DNA from 3 places in the Paraclostridium sp. genome. Region 1 is predicted to be linked to each of the others. Evidence: riboswitches for the same ligand, from Rfam matches in the RefSeq annotation. Region 1 holds a riboswitch; each other region holds the start of a gene.
What was found. A riboswitch is a leader RNA that binds a small molecule or an ion and turns the genes downstream of it on or off. The one in region 1 is predicted to bind cyclic di-GMP.
Positions count from the first base shown of each region.

Region 2: it holds a riboswitch for cyclic di-GMP, as region 1 does, so the genes downstream of both, ACRCYC_RS03270 (type II secretion system protein) here and ACRCYC_RS06905 (SpaA isopeptide-forming pilin-related protein) in region 1, are expected to answer to the same signal.
Region 3: it holds a riboswitch for cyclic di-GMP, as region 1 does, so the genes downstream of both, ACRCYC_RS13920 (flagellar basal body protein) here and ACRCYC_RS06905 (SpaA isopeptide-forming pilin-related protein) in region 1, are expected to answer to the same signal.

Region 1 is NZ_JBOFKN010000097.1:17,253-27,388, reverse strand. It holds partial or broken gene ACRCYC_RS06905 (SpaA isopeptide-forming pilin-related protein) at 1-1,368, opposite strand, end outside; cyclic di-GMP riboswitch class II at 1,414-1,497, opposite strand; cyclic di-GMP riboswitch class II at 1,537-1,620, opposite strand; cyclic di-GMP riboswitch class II at 1,660-1,743, opposite strand; gene ACRCYC_RS06900 (DEAD/DEAH box helicase) at 1,818-3,272, opposite strand; gene ACRCYC_RS06895 (hypothetical protein) at 3,377-4,126, shown strand; gene ACRCYC_RS06890 (hypothetical protein) at 4,263-4,589, shown strand; gene ACRCYC_RS06885 (fascin domain-containing protein) at 4,654-5,172, opposite strand; gene ACRCYC_RS06880 (hypothetical protein) at 5,365-5,697, opposite strand; gene ACRCYC_RS06875 (sensor histidine kinase) at 6,062-7,471, opposite strand; gene ACRCYC_RS06870 (response regulator transcription factor) at 7,473-8,195, opposite strand; gene ACRCYC_RS06865 (hypothetical protein) at 8,367-9,386, opposite strand; gene ACRCYC_RS06860 (ABC transporter permease) at 9,456-10,136, opposite strand, start outside.
Region 2 is NZ_JBOFKN010000039.1:7,234-17,369, forward strand. It holds gene ACRCYC_RS03250 (PilN domain-containing protein) at 1-1,131, opposite strand, end outside; gene ACRCYC_RS03255 (type II secretion system F family protein) at 1,144-2,352, opposite strand; gene ACRCYC_RS03260 (GspE/PulE family protein) at 2,367-4,037, opposite strand; gene ACRCYC_RS03265 (type IV pilin protein) at 4,135-4,572, opposite strand; gene ACRCYC_RS03270 (type II secretion system protein) at 4,591-5,091, opposite strand; cyclic di-GMP riboswitch class II at 5,154-5,236, opposite strand; gene ACRCYC_RS03275 (pilin) at 5,294-5,869, opposite strand; gene ACRCYC_RS03280 (type IV pilin protein) at 5,893-6,468, opposite strand; gene ACRCYC_RS03285 (ribose-phosphate diphosphokinase) at 6,571-7,524, opposite strand; gene glmU (bifunctional UDP-N-acetylglucosamine diphosphorylase/glucosamine-1-phosphate N-acetyltransferase GlmU) at 7,622-8,989, opposite strand; gene spoVG (septation regulator SpoVG) at 9,197-9,475, opposite strand; gene purR (pur operon repressor) at 9,645-10,136, opposite strand, start outside.
Region 3 is NZ_JBOFKN010000177.1:1,712-11,847, forward strand. It holds gene ACRCYC_RS13895 (glycosyltransferase) at 1-826, shown strand, start outside; gene ACRCYC_RS13900 (CDP-glycerol glycerophosphotransferase family protein) at 852-2,699, shown strand; gene ACRCYC_RS13905 (IspD/TarI family cytidylyltransferase) at 2,696-3,412, shown strand; gene ACRCYC_RS13910 (alcohol dehydrogenase catalytic domain-containing protein) at 3,409-4,428, shown strand; gene ACRCYC_RS13915 (hypothetical protein) at 4,448-5,935, shown strand; cyclic di-GMP riboswitch class I at 6,102-6,193, shown strand; gene ACRCYC_RS13920 (flagellar basal body protein) at 6,405-6,731, shown strand; gene flgC (flagellar basal body rod protein FlgC) at 6,736-7,140, shown strand; gene fliE (flagellar hook-basal body complex protein FliE) at 7,152-7,460, shown strand; gene fliF (flagellar basal-body MS-ring/collar protein FliF) at 7,484-9,061, shown strand; gene fliG (flagellar motor switch protein FliG) at 9,075-10,127, shown strand; gene ACRCYC_RS13945 (FliH/SctL family protein) at 10,114-10,136, shown strand, end outside.

The sequences.
Region 1 (10,136 bases):
TTTTTGAGCCTTATCACCTTTTTCAACTTTTATTATCTCAACCTTTGGACTCTTTTTAGTTGTAACTTCTTCTGTTGGATTTCCATTTACATATGCTGTATTTGCAACTGTTTCTCCAGCTCCAACATCTTTCATACTAGCTTGTATAGTAATTGCCGCATCATCTCCAGGATTTATATCCGCCTTATCATTAACTACACTTAGTTGTTTTGTTTTATCATCATATGAAACTGTAAACTGACCTGTTTGACTTATTTTAACATCTGTTAATCTAGAGTCTAACTTATCTTCTACATTCATTGTATTTTTAAAAAATTGACCTGCTGAATCAAATAATATTTTATACTCTATATTTTGATCTTTATCATCGTTACTTACTTTTGTTTTATTTACAGTTTTATAAACATTTATAGCTCCTGCACCTGCCGATAATTTAACAGTAGAATTAGAGTTATTCTGTTTCCCATCATATATAAGTTTAGCCTTATTTACATATCGAATATCTTTTGGTGGATTTGGTAGTATTATAGTTTTATAATTAATAGAGTAACTATCATAATACAAATTCCCAAGATTTATTTTTAGAGAATCATTTTCAGCTAAAAGTTTCCCAGAATTTAAAAGTTCATTAGTTACATCTATATCTGTATTACTTTGATAATCATGCTTAATTATAGTTATACTATTTTTATCTAGTATCATTCCATTAGGAATTTGATCTTCAAAATGCGCATTTCCTACTTGTTCTTTTTGATCACGATTTATTTCTACATAATATTTAACAGGCTCATTTACATCAGTTATAAGTCCTTCCTGCTTAGAATCTAATGGTAAATATGTACCTTTATACATAATTGGACTGGATCCACTTTCACCAGCCTCACCTCTACCTTCACCTGTTAATGTAACAGTTTCAGTTTTACCATTAACAGCTATAACTATAGGATATTCCCCATCTTGAACATTTTCATTACCAACCATTGTAACACTTAAATATCCAGCTAACGCACTCTTTATATTATCATTAAAAGTTAATGTTAGAACTCCAGTATTTGGATCATAATTTTGACTTGAAAAATGTTTATCCGGACTTATTGGATTAACATCCCTAAATATTTTAGGTAATGTTATTGTAATACTATCTCCAGGATTAATTTTACTTGGATCTATAATCTTATAATCAACTCTTAAAGTTTTAATCATACCTTCTCTCACCGTATAATCATCAAAAGTTGCACTTGTTATTTCCACTGCATCGCTATTAGATACATCTTGGGCATATACCATTATTCCCGGTGAAATAAGATTTAAAATCATGTTAAATACAACTACTAAACTTAATATTAGTTTTTTCCCTTTGTTCTTCAAACAATCACCTCTTTTTTTTAATAAAAAAAGCTATATCCACATATTTGTAAATATAGCCGGTTGCATCACTAGCTCCATATATCCCAGATGCCCAAATACAGAATATACTTCTTCGCTTCTAATTTTATTAAGTTATTTTTAAAATAAAAAAGACTATATCCACAAGTTTGTAAATATAGTCGGTTGCATCACTAACTCCATATATTCCAGATGCCCAAATACAGAATATACTTCTTCGTTCCTATGTATTTAATTGTATTTTTAAAATAAAAAAAGCTATATCCACAAGTTTGTAAATATAGCCGGTTGCATCACTAACTCCATATATTCCAGATGCCCAAATACAGAATATACTTCTTCGTTTCTAATTTTTATTAAGTTTATTTATATAATTTTACCAAATTTCGATATTTTTTTCAACTATATATTAAATTTCTGCATTTTATAATTTATTTCGTATTATCCTTTCTTACCTTAACTAGCTTTTTCTTTATATTTATATCTTTATATTTTTTTAAAAACATTTCACCTTTATGATTTAATAAATCTACATACGAACATAAATCACATACTTCTATAACACCTATATCATCATGATTTATACCCTCAATATTACTCAAAGTTCCAACAATATCTATAACTCTGATTTTCTTCCTTTTACCTGCATTTAAATATATTCTAGTTACTTCACTATGAATTTTAGTTTCTTTTTGCTTTATTTTTCTATTTTTCAAAGCTTTTTTAGACGCTTCTTCAAATTTAACTTTACCTTTGTTTACATCAACACTATTTAAATTTTCTAAATACTCTATCCCATAACCTATATATTCTTTAATTTCATTTATATACTTTTCATCTTTATACGTAGCCAAAGTTATAGCCTTTCCATATTTATCTTGTCTGCCAGTTCTACCTATTCTATGTACATAATTTTCTTTATCATGGGGGACATCATAGTTTATAACCAATGATACATCATCTATGTGTATTCCGCGACTTGCAACATCAGTACTAACTAATATGTTATATTTTCCTTCTTTAAAATCCTTTATTACAAATATTCGCTTATCTTGTGACATATCTCCATGAAGTTCTGCTACTAATAATTTATCTTTTTTCATTTTATTGTATAGTTTAATTACACCATCTTTAGTATTTAAAAATATTATAGTTGTTTTAGGGTTATTAACATATATCAAGTTTTTCAAATCATTATACTTGTCAATATCACTTGTATATAGTATTTTTTCTTCTATTTGTTTTTTATTATTTATATCATCACTTTCAATTTGTATAATATTAGGATTCTCAATGTATTTATTGTATATATACTCTATATCTTTTTCTATCGTTGCTGAAAACAAACCTATATTGGTATACTTAGGCAATTTACTAAATATAAATTCCATATCATCTACAAATCCTTTATTAAGCATTTTATCAGCTTCATCTATAATAAAATAGCTTATATTGTCTAAATTAATAGTTCCTCTAGTTATATGATCTATTATTCTGCCTGGAGTTGCTACCACTACATGTACCCTTTGTTTTAATGAATTTATCTGTTCTTTTATAGGTTGTTTTCCAAATATAGCACTACATCTAATTTTTTTCAGTCTACCTATATTAGATATTTCATCTTTAACTTGAAGTGCTAACTCTCTAGTTGGTACAACTACTAATGCCTGTAAAGTATTATCATTAATATTTATATTTTCACATATAGGTATCCCAAAGCTAGCAGTTTTACCACTTCCAGTCCTTGATTTAACTACTACATTCTTACTATTTATAAGTTTAGGAATCACTTCATTTTGCACCTTTGATGGACACTCATATCCCATGTTGTATAATGCTTTTACTATAGATTTATCTAAGTTGAATTTTTCAAATTTATTAGTCATTACTACCACCTTATTTAACTAAATTTTATATAGTTATTTATTATAGCATAAATAAGAACTAATATACTTTCTTCAACATACAATGTAGTGAATCTATTAAGGAGGTGTTATTTATTTCTAGTAAATCAGATTTTATAGAATACTTAATAAAAAATATAGATACATTTAAATTACCACCAAACTTGTTTCGTGAGTATATGACTAGTATTAATATTATAAAAAATAATATTGACATTCCTTATCCCATATTTAAAAATATCTATGATAATAAATCTTATTATACAATCTTAAATTTAGAAAACTCTTACAAAATAAACTATAATTTAAAATCCGATTTGAAAAATGCTATGAAATTAGAATATCAAATATTTAATGAGTATATGAGTAATATGTCTAATTTATCCGATAAAACTACAAAAGATTCGTTTCAATTTATTTTAAATTCTAAGTTAATGAGTTTCAATTTATATAATAGCCTTTATAATCATGTGTATAACCGAGATTCAGAAAAAACAACTGAATTATATTACTGTAAAGAGTTTGCCTTACAGGATAATGCTATAAATTTAATAATTAATAATATAAAAGAGAATCAAAATGTATTATATGTAGATGGATACATAGTAAATTTAAAATTGGTTCCTTTATCTAGATTATTCGATTTTTATCTTGAAATTAGAGACTCTAGAGGCATACCATTTGCAAGCAAAACATTTAGAAATATAGATATAGCAGGCAACCTAGGTGTTTTTAAATCAAAGAAAGTATTGCTTCCATTTTTAGATAAAGAATATAATTTATTCGATGTTGAATTGAGTAATGTTACTTGGTATTATACTTATGATTTTGTGTAAATAGAAAGAGATGTTAGCAGTTTTGCTTAACATCTCTTTCTATTTTAGTCATAAATAATAAGTTCATATAATAAAATTAATTATAATCTAATTCTTTAGATAAATAATTTTTTAAATTTAAAAGGAGAGTATCCAAATGTTTGAAATGATAAGTTTTCCTTATAATAATAGACCTGTAGCTAGATTAGATTTTGATAATATTGTACATAATCACATATACCATAATTGTCCCGTTGGTAGAGTTTGTGCAAATCTGGTTTATGATAATAAAGATAATGTCATAGGCAAAGTAGATGAATCAGGCTATATATATTCTTATAAGTCTGAATCTATTGGAAGAGTTGATATTAATGGTTTTGTTCATGAAAATGATATACTAATCGGTAAAATCAAATGCTTCCAACCAATATCTCCTAATTTAGCCGGAGCTGCATATTTACTGTTAATACACAATAAGAGATAATTTAATCCACTAACTTTAAAATATAAAAAGCAAATCTATTTATCAGATTCGCTTTTTATATTTATTATTCTACAGTCTTAAATTTAAATATAGTTCTATTACCAGCATTTTCAGCTTTAGCAACAAGTTTTTTATCTTTTTCTCTTACTCTAACATAATATCCATTTGGAGCTTTTAATGCATATGATTTGTTATCTAACTTGTACAACTTAAATTTCGTAGCACCTTTTTTATCAGTATCTGCAATTAAAAAATCTTTATTATCTACCCTTATAAAATCTCCTCCAACTAATCTAAGTTTAATTTCATTTTCATTTATCATTACTAATTTGAAAATTCCATTTTCGTTAGACTTCTTACCTGTTGCGTATAAATATTCATCTTCTCCAACTACTACAAATTCATCTTCTACTACTGATTTTATCTTAACTTTTAATTTATCCTCTTCTGGCTTTTCTGGTTTATTATTTCCTGGATAATTTGGAAAATATTTTTCTATATAATCATTTATATAATCATTTACATTTGGCGGATATATTATAACTTTCTTTTGATCTCTATTATTTGCACAATTTATTTGCATACCAAAACCTCCATTATAGCTCAAATTTTTTAACTTCCATATATATTACGACAATAGCATTGTATTTGTTCATACTTTTTTAATATAAAAAAATAAAATATATAATCATAAAATTTTCGTTATTTATCATATTTTATAATTAAAAATGGAACTAATCTCATAATATGAGTTAGTTCCATTTAATTTCATTAATTATTTACAACATATTTTATGACAAGTCTTGCACAAGCTCTTGTTATCTTCTAATATAGCTATTAATATTAACTCTTCTAAACTCGGATGTCCACATGGTAGTCTACCTCCATCAGCTAGTTTTCTCAAACTTGCTTTTAATCCTGGATGTCCACATGGTAAATCTAAATCTTCTAATAAATCTAATACAAATTCACCTAAAAAATTGATTATATCTCTTTCATTTTTATGGTTGCATGTTGGAAATTCTCTCCACTCACAGTTTTTGTTACAACTATTACATTTATTGCAATTACAAGAATTATGACACTTAATCTTTTTGTTGCAGCACATACAATCAACTCCATAGTTTTTATATATGGATATTTATATCCACAATTTAATATATGAATTAAATCTTTTTTTGACATCATTTTATTATTTTTTGTAAATTACTTTATAATAAGTCACATTTTAAACAAAATCCAATATATTGATACAAAGAATATATATTCTTTACTCTAATAGTAAAGGAGGATTATTGTGAACAGTAGATCATTTTTATGTTGTCGCTGTAAAAAATGTGGAAGATGCGTTTTATTCTTTAAAATATGTCCTAGATGTGGATGCTGTAGATGTTGTTGTAGATGTGGATGTAAATGCTAATACTTTAAGTTAATATAAAGGATAGGTCTTGTATAAAAAGGCCTATCCTTTGTTAATTTATAAATATTCTTACTTCAGTTCCTTTTCCAACTTCGCTATTTATATCTACATTAAAATCATGTGCTGTTATAATGTCCTTTGCTATAGCCATTCCAAGCCCAGATCCTTTATGTACTTCTCCAGTATTTGTTCCTCTATAATATCTATCAAATATCCTATCTAAATCAGGTTTTTTAATTCCTTTTCCATCATCTTTTATACTTATAATTACTTTTTCTTCATTTTCATAGTTTATACTTACCGCAATATTAATATTCCTATCATTATGTATAAGAGCATTATACACAAGATTGTTTATAACCCTCTTAAAAAGCATGCTGTCAACTTGTTTTTTTATAACATCTTTATTTGTTATAAACTCAATGTGACTACTTGAATATTTAGGATCATTAAGTATTTGTATTATACAGTCTTTAACTATCCTAACTATGTTTTCTTCACTTTTGTTTAGTACGTTATCACTACTTTTTAACTTCATAGTTAAATTTAAATCATCTACTAATTCTTTTATATACTCTGATTTATCATTTATTATAATCCCATACTCTTTAGCTTCTTCCATATCTATATCGTATTCTTCATCACTTAAAATCTCAGCATATCCTTTTATAGACGACAATGGAGTTTTTATATCATGAGATATATTTGCTATCCATTCTTGTTTTAATTTATCTAATTTTTTTCTTTCAATTTCATTGCTTTTCAATGTATCCGATAACTTATTTAACTTTCTATATACACTTTGATATAACCCTTTTTCCTTATAAAAAATTTCATATTTTCCTTCCTCTAAATTTTCCACCCCTGTAATTATATTTTTCATCGGTTTAGTTAATCTTTTACTAAATATATATCCAACTATTAATGCTATTATTAAATCTATAAACAATATAAACCATACTATTTTGCTTATTGTAGTAATAAAGTTAACTGGATTATATGCTATCATATATTTTTGTAATTGATTTATTGGAAATCCGATTATATATGTGTATTCCTTCCCATGTATATTTTTACTAGATACTAATACATTATCTGATCCCGCATTATCAAATCCACCTCCATACTTATATCCATTTATAAGTTCTATTGGAGTATGTTTTTTATTCAATTTAGCTGGTGCATTATATCTATATACCTCATTTGAATTTTCATCTAAAATCTGTATCCATCTCTCATTTTTATTTAATATACTTAACCCATTTTTATTTACAAATATATTATTGCCTTGTTGAGATATATATTTACTGAAATTTCTAGTAAAGTTATCCTCTGTTCGTTCTGGAGCCTTATAATTATTTGAAATTATTATTCCTATTATTCCAACTATATTTAGGACCGTAACTATCATAACTACACATATAATACTTAATACATATTTAAAAGTTATTTTCCAATTCATATTAATCTTCCTTTAATGTTAATTTGTATCCTAGCCCTTTTATATTTTTTATGTATTTAGGCTTTGATGGATTATCTTCTATTTTTTCTCTTAATCTTCTTATATGTACCATTATAGTATTATCATATCCTATAAAATCATCTCCCCAAACTTCATCACAAAACCTTTCTTTACTTATGATTTGTTCCATATGTTTCGCCATATATAAAAGCATTTTAAATTCTTTTGCTTTAAGTACTATAGGCTCTCCATTCTTTTTTACTTCTACACTTTCTTCATCTATCTCAAAAGGTCCAAATATTAATTTTTCTTTTTTCGACTCACCTTTTATAGAGTTTAAAATTAAATTTTTCTTTAAGTTAAGTTTAATTCTAAGGGCGACTTCCTTAGGACTAAATGGTTTAGTTATATAATCATCAGCTCCTAATGCTAAACCTAACACCCTATCCATTTCTTCTGTTTTTGCTGATAGAAATAATACCGGCACTTGTGATATTTGTCTTATCTCTTTAAATACATCATAACCCTCTTTATCTGGTAGCATTATATCTAATACAACTATATCAATATTTTCTTTTTTAAATATTTCAATTGCTTCATTTCCAGTTTCTGATGTATATATATTTTTAAACCCTTCTTTTTTAAGAACTGTACTTAATAATTTCAATATATCAACTTCATCATCTACTAATAGTATATTTTTTTCTTTTATTATACTTTCCATATAAACCTCCACCGTAGCATTTTAATAATCTAAAATTACCTATGTTATTTTCTATATATATTATCGGTATTTATAAACTCTATTTTATCCAAAATAGAGTTTGTTTACAAATTAATCAAAAATGGATTATAGCTATTTTTATAAACATATAGCTATAATCCATTTTTGATTTTATTTACTTAAAATTCTTCTAAATATATATATATTTAAGACTATCCCAAATATCAATATTGCAATCAAATTAGCATACCCTAAACTTATTATACCTATACTTTGCCCAAATATATTTACAGTTCCTAAATAATTTCCTATAACCATCTGTGGATTCATAAGTATGTCTATATAATTCGAATATTTAATTACACTTACAAATTCTGTTGGCAGAAATCTAATTAAACTTATTAACTTTCCTATTATTAAAAATACAGTTATGCCTACTATAGATTCAACTGAATTTTTAGTTATAAAAGAAAAGAAACTTGCAAATACGCCAATGCTAACAAATATAGTCATCATAGTATATATATTTATCATAGTATATAAGTTTATAGTCATAGGTTTTAATATAGTAACTACATCAATAATTCTATATGCTTGTAATCCACCGTTTACAGGGCTTCCATATTGTATAATTGTTATGATTCCTATTACTACTATATAAATAAAATATATTAACACTGGTATTATTATAGATAAATTAAGCTTTGAAAGTAATACTTTATATTTATTCTTACTAGATAAAACTATAGAATCTACATTTGATAATTTTTCATCTGTGTATATATTTGAAAATATATATATAATTATGCCTAGTATTACAAATCCTGCAAAAGCATTCCCTAGTCTATAATTAAAAACTTTATAAAAACTTATATTTTTATATTTATTCCCACTATCTGATTTGAGTTTTTCTTGTGCCATATGCCCAATTTTTTTTGTAAGTACATCATTTTTTTCATTTATAGGCTCTACCATTTTTAACTCTGATACTTTTTCCTTTAACTTTTCATTAGCTATAATGCTACCTTCTCTTGTATCTGTAATATAATTACCTTTATCATCAATATATGAATTTTCAGTTTCTAAACTTGGCTTTAAAAAACTCATCATCACACATAGTAATATTAATATTATACCTGAAATTAATATTGATTTATTTTTAAGTAATTTTCTTATTTCCCATTTAATCATTTTTACCTCCTACAGATGTTATATATATTTATGTTGATTAGTATTACTATTCTTAAGTTATACAACTACCTATCTTTCTTCTAAAAAACCTCGATTCGTAAGTTTGTATAATATATATACACCTATAACTACTATCAATGCAAATACTATAAAAGCAGCAGGAGTTAATCCATACCTTACAAGCTCTGAACTATACATTCCCCACAAAGGTGTAAATCCTAATATTTTACTACTAACAAAACTATTTAATAAGTATGGTAGCCCCATTATTATTCCACCTATAAAAAATGGTACTACAGCTTTTGTGCTTATCGAAGATAACCATAATCCTAATTGCGCAAATAAGAAAGATCCTAAAACTATAGTTACACCAACTATAATAATCATTTGTAAAACAGTTATATTTGAGCCACTATTTCCAAAATACCAAATATTTTTTATACTCATATCTAAACCTTTAAAATTATTTCCTACTATGATTTTAATACTCATAATTAAAAGCATTGATAAATTAATTAAACTTGCCGCTACTCCATAGGCTATACTTTTAGCTAAAACTAATTTATTTTTGCCATTTTTCGTAGACCTTATTATAGATTCCATATTAGAGTTATACTCTAATACAAAACTTCCTGCAAATACACTAAACATTAATATACCCATCAATGGAGCTAGTCCATAAAATTTACTAAATAAATCACCATAACTATCTTCTATTCCAAAGTTTCTAACACTTCCATATGCTAAAAA
Region 2 (10,136 bases), on a different contig from region 1:
TACTATTTCTTCATTCTTTATTTCAATTCTCTTTATATCATCATTTAAATTTTTTAATTTTTCTTTTTTACTATCTATAGAATATATAAAAAACATATATGGAATAGATAAAATAATTAAAATTAAAGGAACTATTTTATATGCTTTTTTTATAATTTCTTTTTTTCTTTGCTTTGATTTAAGTTCTTGAGGAAGTAAATTCATATACGGATAACCTTTTTTATTTTCATTATGTAACATACATCCCAAAGCATCTACAATTAAACTTATTTCATTTTCTTTTATGTTTCCTTTTACACTTTCTTCTATATCAAAAAGATTTTCTATTCCTTTTACTAATTCACTAGAAAATGCCATTTTAAATGCATTTTCTAAGTCTTTGTTATATGCATATTTACCAATGGTAACAATTTTATCAACTGACTTTCCAAAGTTTCTAGAAGAATAGTAATTCATAAGTCCATTTACTTCCGTGGCAATGTTACTGCTTTGATATTCCGAATTTTCACTAGTTAATTTAATTGGAACGTTATCGTGAATAAATAATTTATCATCTTTATATATATCAATTGCAGTTCCATAATCTCCCACATTAGCAATCATTATATCTTTATATTCTATTAACTTTAATACTCGCAAATAAGAAGTAGCTATAGTATCTACGACTTCTAAATTCAAATTAAATTCTTTTAAAACTTCTATTATTTTTTCAATTTCGTTATTAGGAATGGCAGCTAATATCATTTCAATAAACTTAGTACCGTCTTGCTCATCCTCAGTTGTTACTTCATATGAAAATACATGACTATCTTTGTCTAAAGATATCATCTCATAAATTTCTATGTTCATAATACCTTCTAAATCTTTTTTATCAACTTTCGGTATTTTATTTGATTTCAAAATAATATCTTTAGTATTAAAACATAAAACTACATTTTTACTTTTAAATTGACTTCTCATTAATGCCTGTCTAAGTAATTCATATTTATCTGCATCATAATCTATGTCGATGTCTGAATTTGAAAGGAAAAATTTTTCTTTTATTATAAATTTTTCTTTTTTCTTATTATAAGTTCCTTCTACTATAGACACATAGTCTCCATAATATGAAATATACAATTTTGCTGTCATAAACACTTCCTCCTATATAGCATCATATATGCTTAACATTGGTAAGAATACTGATATTACTAATATAGCTACCATTATACCAACTATAATTATCATTATAGGCTCTATCATAGCTACCATTCTATTTAAATAAATTTCTGCTTCTGACTCATAAAACTCAGCCATTTGTTTACTTATACTCTCTAATTCCCCTGTTTGTTCCCCTATTGCTATCATCTGTATAAGTACAGGATCAAAGTACTTTGATTTTTCAAGGTTTTCAGATAGTGTTTCTCCTTTAACTATACCTTCTTTTGCTTTGTTAACTGCTTTTTCTGCAATAGCATTATTTAAACTATCTTTTATATGATCTAATCCTTGCAGCATAGGATACCCTGAAGATACAAATAAATATAGAGCTCTTGAAAATCTCATAGAAACTATACTATTTATTCCCTTCCCTAAGAGAGGTGTTTTGTTTACCAATCTATCTTTATGCGCTCTTCCTACTGGAGTTTTTATATAAACTTTTAATTGATAATATAATAGCACTCCCAATATCAATACTAAGTACCAATAATTTTTCATAAAGTTACCTATATACATTACTATTTTAGTCATCAAGGGCAAAGTTGCTCCCGTTTCAGTTATAGTTTCCATCATTTGAGGAAGTATAAAACTAGTAAAAACAAACAACATTACAAATGATGAAATGGCTACTATCGCTGGGTACATAGATGCATTTTTTATCTTTTGATTTATCCTATATTCTCTCTCATAAAAAGTTGACATACTTTTCAATACTTCTTCTAAAGTTCCAGTTTCTTCTCCTGTTGCAACCATTGCACCTAACAACATAGGAAATTTGGATTGTTTATCCATCATAGTTGCTGCAATTGTAGATCCCATTTTTATGTCACTTACCATTCGTTTTATTTCATCTGATAATGTTTTATTTGAAGCTTTTTTACCTAAAGTTTCTAATCCTACCATACTATTTATTCCCGAGGAAATTATTATTGCAAATTGCCTACAAAAATGGCTTATCTGGTCAGCTTTTAATTTCTTTTTTTTTGATTTTTTAGAATTAAATAAAGAAACTACCTTCTTTTCTTTTAATTCTATAATCATCAGTTTTTTTTCCTTTAGCAAAGATTTTGCTTCAATATAATCTTTTGCCATAATTGTGCTAGAAATCTTTTTTCCATTTAGCATTATAGCTGCATATTTAAATTCCTTCATTTATAAACACTCCTTTAATTAGCTATAAAAGTGACTCTTAACATTTCTTCTATTGTTGTTTCTCCATCTATAACTTTATTAGCAGCATCTTCTTTCATAGTCTCCATACCTAATTCCTCAGCTTTAGCTTGTATTTGTGCATCCGTAGCACCTTCATTTATCAAATCTTTTATTGGCTTTGTTATTCTAAGCATTTCATAAATTCCTAGTCTACCTTTATACCCTGTATTGCTACATTTTTCACAACCTTCACCTCTATAAAGAATTAAATCCTTATCTAGTGGATAATTTAAAGCTTTTTTTTCTCCTATTTCTGCCTTGTACTCAGTTTTACAGTTTTCACATATCTTTCTAACTAATCTTTGAGAAACTACACCCATAAGAGATGATGTTATAAGGAAACTATCTATACCCATATCTTCAAGCCTTGAAATTGCTCCTACAGCTGTATTTGAGTGTAATGTACTTAATACTAAGTGACCTGTAAGAGCTGCTCTTATTCCTATTTCTGCAGTATCAGAATCTCTTATTTCTCCAACCATTATTATATCTGGGTCTTGACGTAAAAAAGCTCTTAAAGCACTTGCAAAATTTAATCCTGCCTTATAGTTAATTTGTGATTGATTGATTCCGTCTAGTTCATATTCAACTGGATCTTCAATTGTAAGTATATTTTTTTCAACACTATTTAATTGATTTAACATTGAATAAAGGGTTGTTGTTTTTCCACTTCCAGTAGGCCCTACAACTAATATTAATCCATATGGATTATCAAGCAATTCATCATATATTTTAATATTTTTATTATTAAGTCCTAATTTTTCTTTATTAACCATAAATGTACTTTTGTCTAGCACCCTCATAACAACTTTTTCATCTTTGCTTGTAGGCATTGTTGATACCCTATAATCGATAGGTTTGTTATCTACATTTAAAAATATTCTTCCATCTTGAGGTAGTCTTTTTTCAGATATGTTTAAGCCTGCCATTATTTTTACACGACTTATAACTGCTTTGTATGGTTTAGAATTCATCTTCATATATTCACTTAAAATTCCATCTACTCTAAATCTAATCCTCATGAAATCGCCTTCTCTTTCAATATGGATATCACTGGCTTTTGCTCTTACTGCGGTTTCTAACACATTATGTACAAGTCTAACTATTGGAGCTGAATTCACATCATCTTCTAGCATTATTTCTTCTTTTATTTTTTCTGATTTTGAATACTCAGTTAATGCCTTATCTAAATCTACATTTGAATAAAAAAATTCTATAGCTTGATTTATTTGCCCCATAGTAGCTATATAAGGTATTACATCTAATCCTGATATTCTTTTAGCATCTTGAGTTGCTTGTCTATCTTGAGGATCTGCCATAGCTAAGTATAGTTTATTATTTTCTTTTTTAAATGGAAATATTTTATAACGTTTGCATATATTTTCTGGTATTAATTTTATAGCTTCAGGGTTTATATTTGAACGTGTTAAAGCTATATTTTCTATATCAAGAAGTTCTGTTAATACACTAGTTAATAGTTCTGGAGTTATAAGCCCTTGCTCTATAAGTATTGCCCCTATTCTTTTACCAGTTCCACTTTGAAGTTTTAATGCTCTTTCTAATTGTTCATTTGATATATATCCTTTTTCTACTAATTTATCACCTATTCTTACTTTTTGTGACATTTTTCTCACCTCTATTTAATTATATCACTTATAATTTACACAAATAATGCGTTTATGATAAAACATAAACGCATTATAATAGGTTATATATAATATATTACCCTTTTATTATATTTATTTTTATTGAAGTTTTGCTACTATCAGTTGCAAAATTACTTGCTCCTAAATCTTTAACAAGTTTATCATATCCACTTTGACTAAGCTTATCATTCGCTGGAGTTATAGTTAATACTAATGGACTTGGAGCTGTTCCTGTAAATGCATATTGAGAACTAAACGGCTCCGATAAGCTCTCAAGTTCTGATGATATTTTCGTCATATCTGTAGGATAATTTCCATTATCAGAGTAATACGATAATGATGCAGATTTTATTGCACTTATATTAGACTCTAAATCTGCTATTTTTGCTTTTTCTATATTCTTAAATAAAGCAGGAACTGCTACTACTGCTAGTATTCCTATTATCGCTATTACTACTAATAATTCTATTAGTGTAAATCCTTTATTATTTTTCTTTTTACTATTTTTTTTCATATTTTAATCTCCTTCTATTTAATTTTTATTATTTATTATTGTTATAGTTAGTGGTGCTGTGCTTCCACTTGAAGCATTCACCATACTATTACCTAAATCTTTTTGTAATTTAGCAATTGCATTACTACTTATACTTTTTCCATCTGCTGGAGTTATTTTCAATACTAAAGGTCCGGGTGCTGAGCCCTCAAATTCATATTTTCCTTCATATGGGAAGCTTAAATTTTCAACTTCACTTGAAATTTTACTAGCTCCAGTATCTTTTCCATCTACTTGTGGTGTAGTTATTTTTCCATTAGTAACTACTAATGATCCATTTGGGTATGCCCCATTATCTCCGTAATAAGATAGTGATGCTGATCTTATTGCACTTATATCACTTTCTAAATCTGCAACTTTAGCCTTCTCTATGTTTTTGAATAAAGCTGGCACTGCTACTACTGCTAATATTCCTATTATTGCTATTACTACTAACAATTCTATTAATGTAAATCCTTTGTTATTTTTCTTTTTTTTCATATTTATACCCCTCCAATTCCATTTTTACGCATAAAAAAAGACTATATTGTATAATATTACATACCAATTATAGCCGGTTGCACCACTAACTCCAAATATCCCAGGTGCCCAAATACAGAATATTCTTCAAAGTTCTACAATATTTTTAATTGTCCATACTTATTTTAACATATTATCTACTTTTTACAACATTTTCACACATTTATTTTGGAATTAATCCAATATAAATCTCAACTTTGTCTTTTGCAAAGTTCTTATTTGATACGAAAACATTCTGATAACCTAAGTCTTTCCCTAACTTTAAAAATTCATCTTTTTTTATCTTGATACCACCATCAGCTTTATTTTGTTCATCATATGGTCTTATAGCTAATATAGCTTTGAATTCATTTTGTAATTCACCTGATTTCACATAATCAAAACTATTATTTTTAGAATCATATTTATATGCTCCAAAATTTATATATGGATTACCATTTTCATCATTATAATCTGGAACTATATGATAAAACCCTCCCAATGGCGTTCCTTTAGCTCCATTATCAACATATTTATCTATAAAACTTTGATTCGATATTTCATATGGTAATTTTCCATTTTCTGCATACTCAGCTAAAACAGCACTTCTTATAGCACTATAATCTGACTCTACGTCTGCTATTTTAGCTTTATTTATATTCTTAAATAAAGCTGGAACTGCTACTACTGCTAATATTCCTATTATTGCTATTACTACTAATAGTTCTATTAATGTAAACCCCTCATTATTCTTTTTCATGTTTCTCCTCCCTTTAAATTAAACTATTTTATTTTCAATGCTACCTCTCCAGACTTATTATAGTACACATTTCCATAACCTAAGTCTTTTACTAATTTAGCTAGCCCATTCTTTGAAATATTTATATCCTTAGATTCTTTAGATGTGTCTGTATATATTAATAAAAATAAATCTCCAAACTTATTTAATGGTTTTCTCTCTCCCTCTACATCTCCATTTTTATTAACCACTTGAGCTTCTCTATTAGATAACAAATTGTTTTCAGTTTCATTAGGTTTACTTATATTTCTGTTAGGAGCTAAAATATAATACCCTCCTATAGGTGTACCTTTAGTAAAGTCAGCATTATTATTTTCCATATATTTATTGAATTCATCATTACTTCCATAATAAGTATTATAATATGCTAGCTCTCCTGTTTCAGCATAATATCCTAATGCAGTTGCCCTATAAGCATTGTATTCACTCTCAACATCCGCTATTTTAGATTTTTCTATATTTTTAAATAAAGCTGGAACTGCTACTACTGCTAGTATACCTATTATTGCTATTACTACCAATAGCTCAATTAATGTAAATCCTTTTTCTCCTTTTTTCATTTCGCCACTTCCTTTTCTAAATTTCGACTTTATTTTACCATTTTTAGACAAACAACACAAACAAAAAGAGACCTCTTTAGAGATCTCTTTTTATCGCTCATTTTAGTTGAATAATTTACTTACTGATTCATTAGCAAATATTTTCTTTATAGCGTCTCCAAATAAAGGAGCTACTGTTTTTATTTTTATTTTTTCTATCTTCTTTTCTTCAGGAAGTTGGATAGTATCAAGTACTATTAACTCACTTATAGCTGAATTTTCTATTCTCTCTATAGCTGGACCTGATAAAACTCCATGAGTACAACATGCATAAACATCTTTAGCTCCAAATTCTTTTAGAGCATTAGCAGCATTAACTATTGTTCCTGCAGTATCTATCATATCGTCTAATAATATAACATTTTTATCCTTAACCTCACCTATTATGTTCATAACCTCACAAACATTAGCTTTTGGTCTTCTCTTGTCTATTATAGCTATTGGAACATCTCCATTTAAATCATTAGCAAATTTTCTTGATCTTGTAACACTTCCTAAGTCTGGAGAAACTACTACTAAATCTTCTATACTCTTAGTATTAAAGTAATCTGCTAATATTCTTCCGCCTTGTAAATGATCTAATGGTATATCAAAATATCCTTGTATTTGAGCAGCATGTAAATCCATTGTTAAAACTCTGTCTGCTCCTGCTGCAGTTATTAAGTTTGCAACTAACTTAGCAGTAATTGGATCTCTAGCCTTAGCCTTTCTGTCTTGTCTTGCGTATCCATAGTACGGTATAACAGCAGTTACTCTACCTGCAGATGCTCTTCTTAATGCATCTATCATTATTAATAATTCCATTAAATTATCATTTACTGGACTATTAGTTGATTGTATTACGAAGACATCACATCCTCTTACTGTTTCACTTATGTTTACAGATATTTCTCCATCGCTAAATGTTCCAACTTCACATTGAGCCATTGGTACACCTATATAATCAGCTACTTTTTGAGCTAATTCTTTTGATGCATTTCCTGCAAGTATTTTAATTTCGCTTCCGCTAGTATTCATAATTACCTCCCGAAAATTTTGTTAAAGAAAATATTTTATTTTAAACGCAAGTATAGTCTGGACTATACCCACGTTATAGCCTAGTTAAATTTATCAATTATTTTTTTAAATTCTTCTTCTCTACCCAACCTTCTTTTATTACCTGTCTCTGTCTAGCAACTGCCAATGCACCTGCTGGAACATCATCAGTTATTGTAGAACCCGTTGCAATATATCCATTTTCTTCTACTGTAACTGGTGCAACTAAGTTTGAGTTAGATCCTATAAAAGCTCCATCTTTTACTACTGATTTAAATTTGTTTTTACCATCATAGTTTACAAATACTGTTCCACACCCTATATTAACATTCTTACCTACATGTGCATCTCCTATATAAGATAAATGAGATGCTTTAGAATTATCTTCTATAGTTGCATTTTTAACTTCTACAAAATCACCTATTTTAACATGATTTCCTATATTACTCTTAGGTCTTAAATATGCATATGGTCCAACTGTAGTGTTGCTTCCTACTTTACTATCTATTATAGTAGAGTTTTCCACATCTGTAGCATCACCTATTATTGAATTTGATATACATGAATTCATACCTATAACACAGTTACTTCCTATAACTGTATTTCCTTTTAACATAGCACCAGGATATACTATAGTATCATTACCTATTTGTACATCTGCTTCGATATATGTGCTATTCACATCTATTATTGTTACACCATTTATCATGTGCATAGTGTTTATTTTTTTTCTCATTATTTCTTCTGCTTTAGCTAACTCAACTCTTGAGTTTACACCCATAAGTTCTTCTATTGTTGCTCCATTATATGCACCAACTTTTAATGAATTAGTTCTCATTATCTCTATTGTATCAGTTAAATAGTACTCACCTTGAGCATTATCATTATTTATGTTAGCAAGCGCTTCTTTTAAACTTTTTCCATTGAAGCAGTATATTCCTGAATTTATTTCATTTACTAATTTTTCTTCTTCATTAGCATCTTTTTGCTCTACTATTTTTAATAAATCTTCATTAGCGTCTCTTATTATTCTTCCATATCCATTTGGGTTCTCTACTTTTGTTGTTAAAACAGTAGCGTGATATCCATTATCTAAATGGTATTTAAATAAGTTTTCTAATGTATCTGCATTTACTAAAGGAGTATCTCCACATAGTACAACTATTGTGTCATTTTCTGTTATATGTTCATCAGCCATCATAACAGCATGTCCTGTTCCTAATTGTTCAGTCTGCATAGCTAATTTAGTTTCTTCTGGTAAAACACCTTCAACTACTTCACTTCCGTGACCTAATATTGCAACTATTTCACTAACCCCTGATTTTTTAGATACGTTTATAACATGATTTACCATTTCTTTCCCACATACTTTATGTACTACTTTTGGTAAACTTGACTTCATTCTTGTTCCTTTTCCTGCTGCCAGGATTATAGCCTTAAAATTCATAAACCCACTCCATTTCAAGTTTTTTGATTATTAATCAATCTATATATGATCTGTTATCGCTTTATTTTGTATACAACTTCTTAATTCTAATAACTAATATACCATTTTTGTTTGAAAAAGTACATATCATTCCAATAAAAAAGAGCCTAAAATTCGGCTCTTTAAGAAATATATTATAAAACATATTATATTTTTAGTTCTGTTTTATTACTCAGCAGCTACTTCTAATTGAGATACTGCTTCATGGTAAGCTTTTAATACTTCATCTTCTAACATTTGTCTCATTTCTGCATTTATAGGATGAGCTATGTCTCTAAAGTTTCCTTCTCCTATTTTTCTGCTTGGCATAGCTATGAATAAACCATTATGACCCTCTATAACCTTTATATCATGTACCACAAATAAATTATTGAAAGTTAATGAAACTATACACTTCATTTTCCCCTCATCAGTTAATTTTCTCACTCTAACGTCAGTAATTTTCATTTTCCTAATATCCCCCTTTTGTTTTTGACAAAGTTAATTAAAAAGTTATTAAATCTTTTATATTATATAAATTCTATCATCTTTTTAAATTTCCTCTATTATTTTAGAAATTTTTCATTATTTTTTTATATTTTTTTCATTTGATAGAATTTTACCCTCAAAACCTGTCTTATTCTACTGAATTGTCGATTTCGCTTATCTCTTCTTCAATTTCATCGATAACTTCAGTAGCCCAATATTCTTCTCTGAATGTTTGAAGATTCGGTTCAACTGTAACCACTTCATTATTAATTACATCTATCTGTATTAATGATATGTAGTCTTCAACCATTTTCTCAGTAGGATTAGTCGTAGATATAAATACTCCCTTTCCTATAACTTCAGCCCCAAATTCATGCATAAGTTGCATCATACCTTTTATAGTCCCCCCACCTCTCATAAAGTCATCTATTAATATAACTTTACTACCAGGCTTAACTGCTTTTCTTGGTAAACTCATGCTTTCAACCTTAGAATTCCTTCCACTTACATACGTCATGCTAAGTGTAGGTCCTTCTGATACCTTAGTATCTTTTCTTATTATAACTAAAGGTAAATTCATAGCCTTAGCTGTCATAAGAGCCATAGGTATTCCTTTAGTCTCCATAGTAACAACATAGTC
Region 3 (10,136 bases), on a different contig from region 1:
TACGAGTTATTTGAAAATTAAAATGTATATAGAGTATGTAATTAAAAGTAAACGAGATTGTATAATTGATTTTTATGATTATTTACTTAATGCACCAATTACATTGGATATAAAAAAAATACAAATATACAGCTGTTTATCTAAGTCATTATTAATACATGGGAATTTAGTGAATGAAAAATATGAAAATTTATTTTTGATGTATATGACTTATGCATATGAGTGTATAAAGCAAATTTACAATGAAAATTTAACTGATGAACAGCTGATTGAGGTTCTAAGAGATGAAGATGATGAGTTTGTAGTTAGGATGAATATAATTAATAAATTAAAAAACACTGATAAATTAGAATATATAAAAAAATTAAAAGATCTACTTATAAATCATCCTCAGTACAAAAAAGCTGTACAAGTATTAATATCTAAATTTGAATATGAATTAAATTTAACTTCGGAATTATTAGAGCTTAAGTCAAAATATAAATTAATAATTGAGAATAGTATAAATAGTGGAAATTTAAATGAAGCTACAATTATGATTACAGAATATGAAAATATGTTTAGTGAGGAATTTGACATATTTAATATGAAATCGATTATAGCTTTATTGAGTAGTAATTTAGAAGACGCGGAAATTACGTTGAAAAAAGCATGGATTTTAGAAAATAACAACTTCAATATTCTTTTTAATATTGGATATTTAAAAGAAATTTCAGGCGACAAATATGAAGCTATAAATTTTTATAATAAGATTATTAAATATTGTAAAGATCAAACTATAGTAGGTGAAGCTAGAGAAAAAATCAATTTAATTATGCAAAATTAATATAATGAATGAGGAGATTGGATTTATGGACACTATCAATAAAATAAAAAATATGATATTAAATAATGATATAGAAAATGCATATAAATTGATAATAGAAAATGAAAAAGAATACATAAATAACTCTGAGTATTGGAACTTAAGGGGTATGTTATGTTTTAAAATACAAGAGTACGATATCGCTATTAGTTGTTATGAAACTTCAATTAATATAGCTAACAACTATTTAGATGGGTACTTTAATTTGATTTATATGTACAAGATAACTGGAGAAAAACTTAAATCGGCCTTATATGCAGGTATTGCATTAAGATACACTGATGATATTGAATTTATAAATGATATAAATGATTTATATAAAGATGAAGTCTTATATGAAAATTATAAAGCTATAATAAATGAAGTTAAAAACAACTTAGATATAAGATTAGATAATATGGGATTTATTAGATATATATATGCTGATTTTAATGGCGTAGATGAAGAATACATAAGGGTACTAGCTAAAAATAATATATGTCAAAATTGGGCTTATGTAAAAGCAAACCATATAATTACAAGTAAAGAAATATTAACTATTGATAGTTTTATAGTGAATAAAGAACATTTTGAGCTTGAGGTTGTAGTTCCATATGACATAAATTACATAAGCGTAGTTAGAGAACTTGCATTAAAAGGATTAGAAAAATGTTTTATAATGCTTTCTATAGAAAATAAATTTAAACGAATAGAAATTGATTATAAAACTATGCAAGATTTAAAAAATAAAGATTTTGATAGAACAATAACTTTTAACAAGTTTAATGCAGCTGACTCTAATGTTAATGCTCTTATCAAATATATGCCTGAAAAATATAAAGGATTATATAAAATTAACTTAATAAATGGCAGAGATGTATTTGATATAGAAAATATGATTAAAGTACCTTTAGTATCTTCAGTAACCGTTTCTGGATTTAATACTTTTGTTAGCTATCCCAAGTTCACATACAATATTGATGTAGGACATGGTGCAGTATCGTTTAAAGCTGCTGGATTAATGGATAAAAAAAATAAAAACTTTGCATTTACACCTGAGGAATATAAAAATATAGATAAAGTATGTATTACATCTAATATGAATATGCTGACACTTAGTTCTATGGCAGCTATTCCTGAGGATAAATATGAGATTACAGGTAATCCAAGAACGGATACTCTTTTATTAACTGATGGAAAGAAAAATTTAGAAAAACTTTTAGGTAAAAGTATAGGGGATAAAAAAGTTGTATTTAATATGCCAACCTTCCATGTTCATGAAAACACAGGCCTAGCAAGTGGGTCAAAAGAACTTAATGATGTTATAAAAATAAAAGACTTTGATTATCAAAAGTTTGATGAGTTTTTAGAAGAAAATAACATGGTATGTATAGCTAAAGTTCATCATGCAGAAGAGAGAACTGTTACGAATAAAAATGAAGAAAGAAAATTAAATAATTTAATATTCATATCAAATAAAAATCTAGATGAAAATGACTTGGATTTATATGAAATTTTAAATTGTGCAGATCTTTTAATCACAGATTATTCTAGCATATATGGTGATTTTTTATTTATGAATAAGCCAACTATATTTATTCCTACAGATATTGAACAATATAGAAAAGAAAAGGGTATACTTTTAGAGCCTTATGATTTTTGGACGGCAGGACCTAAAGTATTAAATCAAGGAGATTTACAATATGAAATAATGAAAAGTTTAAATGAACCTGATTATTTTAAACAAAAAAGAGAAGATTTAAGAGATACATTTTATAAATATAAGGATAGCGATGCTTCATTAAGAGTTTGGGATCATATAAATGAACAACTTTCTAGGGAGAATAGACAATGATTTATGCAGAAATTTTAGCTGGTGGAAAAGGAACAAGAATGGGTAAAACGGAAATGCCTAAACAATTTTTAAATATAGGAAAAAAACCTATTATAATTCACACAATAGATAGGTTTTTACTAAATAATAAAATAGATAAAATAATAGTTATAACACCTAAAGAGTGGATTGCTCACACTAAAGATATAGTGAATAAATATATATTAAAATCAAATAGACATAAAATACTTATCTGTGAAGGCGGAAAAGACAGAAATGAATCTATAATGAATGGGATTGAATATATAGCAAGTGAATTTGGATTAAATAGTGATGATATAGTTATAACTCATGATGCAGTAAGACCTTTTTTAACACATAGGATAATAGAAGAAAATATTGAAATGGCTATTAAATATGGAGCTACTGACACAGTTATACCGGCTACTGATACAATAGTTGAGTCAGTAGATGGGCAAAATATTAGTAACATACCTGTAAGAAGTGAGATGTATCAAGGACAGACTCCTCAAAGTTTTAATATACAAAAACTACAACAACTTTATAAAGGGCTCAGTAAAGATGAAAAAAATATTTTAACAGATGCATCTAAAATATTTGTCGTAAAAAATCAAACGGTGAAATTAGTTATGGGAGATGTATCTAATATAAAGATAACGACTCAATACGATTTAAAGGTAGCGAATGCAATGTTAAGTGGAGAAATTATATGATAAACAGAGTATACAAACTTATTTCTCCTGGTCAGATTGTAGTTGATTTTGAAGAAAAGGAACTTGATGGAAAAGATTTGGTAATTAGACCAGAAAAGTTGTCAATATGTGCAGCAGATCAAAGATATTATACAGGTAGTAGAGGAAGAGATGTGATAAAAAATAAATTACCTATGGCACTTATTCACGAAGCTGTAGGGAGGGTTGTATATGATAAAAATAACGAATTTAAACCTGGTGATAAAGTTATTATGATTCCTAATACTCCAGTTGAGAAGGATGAGGTAATTAGTGAAAATTATTTAACGTCTAGTAAGTTTAGATCTAGTGGATATGATGGATTTACTCAAGACTATGTATTTATGGATAGGGATAGAGTTGTAAGGTATGAAAATATAGATGCTGATATTGCATCATTTATAGAACTTATTAGTGTAGCTATGCATGCTATAGGTCGATTTGAAAAAAAATCTAATATCAAAAAAGACATTCTTGGAGTATGGGGAGATGGTAATTTAGGATTTATTATATCTTTAATATTAAAAACTAAGTATCCTGATTCAAAAATATTAGTTTTTGGCAAAAATGATGAAAAATTAAGTTTTTTTTCATTTGTGGATGAAGTATATCAAATAGATGAAATTCCAAGTGATTTATCAATAGATCATGGATTTGAAGCTGTTGGAGGTATAGGAAGTAATTTTGCCATAAATCAGATAATAGATTATATAAATCCGGAAGGCAGCATAATTTTACTAGGTGTATCAGAAAAGTTAATTGAAATGAATACAAGGATGGTTTTAGAAAAAGGTTTGACACTTATTGGAAACAGTAGGAGTGGGAAAAATGATTTTATAGAAACTGTAAAGTTCCTAGAACAAAATTTAGAATGTCAAAATCAACTTCAAAAACTAATTTCAAAGGTTATTGATATTAAGTGTATAGATGATTTAAATAAATCTTTTGAACAGGATTTAACAGTAACATTTAAAACTATTTTGAACTGGAATTTATAAATTAAGAAGGAATAAAACAATGGGAAACTATAGAGAAACTAATAATAAATATAATTTAAATGAGCATTTAAAAAATAAAGAAATAATAGAAGCTATAAGCAATTTACTATCAAAAAAAAATATTAGTGAATCAGAATTGATAGACATAATAAATATATTAGCTGATTTTATGCAATATAATAATGAATATTATTCAAATATTAAACCATTTATTGACTTAGCCGATAAGTTAGTAAATATAATTGAAAATTTTGGAGACGAAGATTGTTGTCAAGCAATAATAAAAGATGAACTTAATATATACTTAAATAAATTTGATACTTACATGCAAAAATATGACAATATTAATTTGTTTTTTTATGGAGTAGATAAATATAACATATTAAAAACATCAATTAATCATAAAATTGTATATATAGAAAATATAGATGAATATAAAAACCTATATAAACAACATGATAACTCACAAATAAATATACTTATTTATAGTGAAGAAAGCCAAGTATGTGATTTAGACTTAGACTTTAAATTGTACTTTAATGATGTTGTATACTATGATAAAACAATGAACTATATGTTTGATATTAGTAATAAAATATATTATAGCAATTATGATTATAATTATTTATTGAAGTCTTTAGAAAAATCTAAAGATAAAGATATAGAAACTATAGTAGTAGGGAATTCATATCCACTAACGGGAATTAATACAAACTTATTAGTATCAAAGAGTATAAGTTTAGCTTTATCTAGCCAAGATTTATACTATTCATATAAATTAGCAAAATTAGCTATAGATAATAATAAATCTATAAAGAGATGTATTATAGGTGGAGGGTACTATTTAGTGAATCATGATTTGTCAAAGTCAAAGAGTGATTATTCTGTAAATTTAATTAAAAATACATACTATCCAATATTAAAAGATAAACATAACTTAGAAGTTGTAGATTGTATAGAGTTATTAAATATTGAAAAGGTATTAAATGATAAAGTTCTAGAATATACATTTAACTTAGAAAATCTAGATTATTACTTTAAAGATTTAATATACAGAGATAACAATGGATATTTTAACATTAATTTTAAAAGAGAAATGAATAGTATACTCAGAGGTACAAAATTAAGTGATATTAGCGAATTAGAAAAATATAGGCTAGGTAAAGAGCGAGCTAATCAACATAATAAATTATCTAGTTACTCACAGACAAAAGAAGAATATAAATGTATATTTAATCAATTTATAAATTTTTTAAAAGAAAAGAATATAGAACCAATTATAGTTGTATTTCCAAATACTAAATACTATAGCGAGTTTTTAAATAAAGAATATGAATGTGAATTTTACAAGATATTAAATGAGATTGAAGAAAAATTTAAAATAAAATTAATCGATTTTACAAAAGAAGGCATATTTGAAGAATGTGATTTTATTGATTTAGATCATATTGGTGAAATTGGATCTGTTAAAATAACTAATTTAATAAATCAATATTTAAGTGTATAATTTGATAGTATGTATATATTTGGCTAAAAAATACATATAAAACGACAAATTATAAGTTTTTTTATATAAATGAGAATATTTCCATTTGTTGAAAAAATTAGAATTTAAAGTGAATGCTTGAATAAAAACGAATAATGTTATATTATAAATATATAAGTCGAAAAACAATACTTAAGGGCAAAACTAGGGAAACTTAGTGACGCAAAACTATAGGGGTTAAGGTTTATGTTACATAAACTATGCCAGCCAGCTGCCGAAGAGTTAATAAACTTTTTGTTATCATTGCTAATATGTGTATTATAATTTAGGATGAAAAACATATAATATAAACCAAGGAATAAGTGGGTATATTTATATAATTTTATTTTGATTTTGTAACATAATAGTAAGTATTGATATATTATAAAAGTGATTGAACTACTCTTTAAGAGTAGTTTTTTTTGTTTTAATAAAAAAATTGGAGGTAATAATGGAAATTTATGGTTTAATCAAGGCGGGATTAGATGCAACAGAGCTTAGAGGCAGAGTTATTGCTAACAATATTGCAAATATTAATACCCCTAATTACAAAAGAAAGTATGTAACGTTTGAAGAAACATTAGATGATTCTATAAATAAAAAACCAAAAATAGAAGTTAAAACAGATGAAGTGAGTTCTATGAGAGAAGATGGAAACAATATTGATTTAGAAAATGAAAAGGTCAATCAAGCTGCTACTACTCTTGAATATAACGCACTTATAACTTTAACTAATATAAAATTGGGCATGACCAGAAATGTTATAACGGGGAGGTAAGTAGATGAGTGTTTTTGGAGGAATGAGAATCAGTGCAAGTGCTTTATCTGCAGAGAGGTTAAGAATGGATGTAGTATCATCTAACGTAGCCAATATGAAAACAACAAGAACTAAAGATGGTGGAGCATATAGACGTAAAGTTGCTGTATTTGAAGAAAATTACGATGAAAAATTAGGCATGTTAGGTGTAAAAACTAAATCTATAGAAGAAGATAAATCACCTCTTAGAAAATTATATGAGCCTAATCATCCAGATGCGGATAAAGAAGGATACGTAGAATATCCAAACGTAGATATATTAGTAGAAATGACTGATTTAATGACAGCATCTAGATCATATGAATCTAATGTAGATACATTAAATGCACAAAAAAATATGATTTCTAAGGCTTTAGAAATAGGTAGATAAAGGAGTATATTATGAGTGGAGTAGGCGCTATAAATGCAGTAAACAATATATCAACAACTAATAATGCACTTATGAAAACTACTAAAAGTAGCGAAAGTGAAAGTAGTTTTTCAAATATAATAGAAAATGCATTACATAAAGTTAATGATAAGCAAGTGGATGCAAATAACAAAATTGAAGGCCTTATAAAAGGAGATAATGTTGCCATGCATGATGTTATGATGGCAGCACAAGAATCTCAATTATCGATGCAGTTAATGGTTGAGGTTAGAAATAAGGTGTATGAAGCTTATCAAGAGCTAAATAGAGTTCAATTATAACTTCATAGCAAGGAGAATTTTAGATGAATATAAAGGAATTGCCACAAAAAACGAAAGATTTTGTGATAGTTAAAAAAGAACAATTTGAGGCCTTATCTAAAAAGAAAAAAATAGCAGTGATAGTTGCAGTTATATCTTTAGTGCTGGCAATAATATTTGGGATAAATTATGCAAAACAAAATAAATATGGTGTGCTTTTTTCAGGGTTAGATCCTAGTGATGCTACTGCAGTAACTAAAGAATTAGAATCTAAAAAAATTGAAACAAAAATAGAAGGAAATTCTATATTAGTTCCTAAAGAAGATGTAGATAAATTAAGAATGGAATTATCAAATAGTGTATCTAATGGATCTAAGGGATTTGAAATAATGGATGAAGGTTCATCATTTGGTATGACAGATGAAGAATTTCAAATAAAAAAACAAAGAATGCTTCAAGGCGAAATTGAAAAAACAATTAAAGTTTTTCCGCAAGTGGAGAGTGCCAGAGTTCATATAACTGAAGGTGAAGAATCAGTTTTTGCAAATGAAAGTGTACCAGGTAAAGCGGCAGTTTATTTGAGTTTAAAACCAGGAGAAAATCTACAACCATCTCAAGTAAGATCTATAATGTCTTTAGTTTGTGCGAGTACAGATAATGTACCAAAACAAAATGTAGAAGTAATAGATCAAAATATGAAATTATTATCAGAAGGACTAATAGATGAAGATGGAAATATAAATACGTCTAACTTAAATGATGTAGATGAAGCTATGAAAGCAGAGAAAGATTTAAGTAGACAACTTGAACAATCAATAACAGGACTTTTAGAACCTATATTTGGACCAGGAAATGTTAGGGCAACTGTAAATACAGATTTAAACTTTGATACAAGTGAAAAAACTGAGATTGTAATTGATCCAAACAAAGTAATAACTAAAGAATCAAAATCAAACAGTAAGTCTACTGAAAAGCAAAATACAGGTGGAGCAGTAGATAACAACATGAGTAACGTTAACGAAAGTGGAGCGGGACAAAATGAAAATACTGAAGAAAATATCGAGTATCAAACAGGAAAGACAGAAACAAAGACTATAAAGTCAAAAGGTGAAATAAATAAATTAACAGCATCTGTAGCTATAAATGGACAATTAACTGATGATGTTATAAGAAATGTACAAGCTATGGTAGGAAATGCTATAGGAATAGATGATAAAAGAGGCGACAATGTAAAAGTAGTTGCTATGGGATTTGACTCAGAGAAAAAAGATACTTCTACATTTGGCGTTATAAAAGATGCTATAAGTAAGGATAAATCAATGTCGACTATATTAATAGTTGTTGCAGTAATATTTGTGTTAGCAGTGATTTTATTAATAGCTGCACTAATACATATGCTTCTTAAAAAGAAGAAAGATAAATCTGTAGATTTAGATTATGTTGGAGAAGAAGACGAAGTAGAATTAATCAACAAAAGACTAGAAGAAATAGAACAAAATAGATTAAACAGTGACGAAGAAGAGGATGAAGAAAGCATAAGCTTAGAAGATGAAGTTAAGAAATTCGCAGCTGATAATCCAGATCAAGTTACAGACCTAGTTAATAGTTGGTTAAATGAGTAAAGGGTGATGTTATTTGCAAAATGAAGGTGTTAAAGGTAATGCGTTTGACTTAGGTGATATACCTAAGTTTAGAAGAGTTACAGGTGCAAGAAAAGCAGCTATTTTATTAATGACTTTAGGGCCAGATGTTGCTTCTAGTGTGATAAAAAATTTATCTGATAGAAAAATACAAAAAATAGGTGTTGAGATAGCTAATACAAATATGGTTAGACCTAGAGAAAGAAGAGAAGTTTTACAAGAATTTATAGAATTGAATAAAGGTAAAGAGTTTGTTATAGAAGGTGGTATAGATTGTGCTAAGTCTCTACTTAATGGAGCTTTAGGAAGTCAAAGAGCCAATAAGCTTTTAGAAGGTATAAAATATGATGCTTATACGAAATTATTTATATCAGCTAGAAAAGCAGAGCCAGAACAAATACTATCTTGTATTCAAGGAGAAAGTCCTCAAGCTATAGCGATACTTTTATCTCATATTCAGCCTGATAAAGCTGCAGTTGTTTTATCTGAGTTATCAGATGAGTTAAAACTTGAAATTTCTCTAAAGATAGGGTTGACATCTAATGTACCTCCAGCTGTTATAAAAGCTATAGATAAAGCTATAGAACAAAAATTAAATAGCTTAGGTAAATTAGATATGGAAAGCTATGGTGGTGTTAATAACTTAGTTGAGATATTAAGTAATGTTGATAGAAAAACAGAAAAAAGCATCATAAAATTCATTGAAGAGAAGAATGAAGAATTAGCTGAAGAAATAAAATCTAATATGTTCATATTTGACGACATTATTAGACTTGATAATATGGCGATACAAAGAATTCTTAAAGAAGTTAATGTTAAAGACCTTGCATTTGCTCTTAAAGGTGCATCAGGAGAGGTTTCAAACTCTATATTTAGAAACCAATCTCAAAGAGCATCACAAGCTTTAAGAGAAGAAATCGAATTATTAGGAAAGGTAAAAATATCTCAAGTGGAAGAAGCTCAACAATCTGTTGTAAATGTTGTTAGAAGACTTGAAGACGCTGGAGAAATAACATTATCTAGAGGTTCAGAAGATGAATTCATTTAAACATAATAA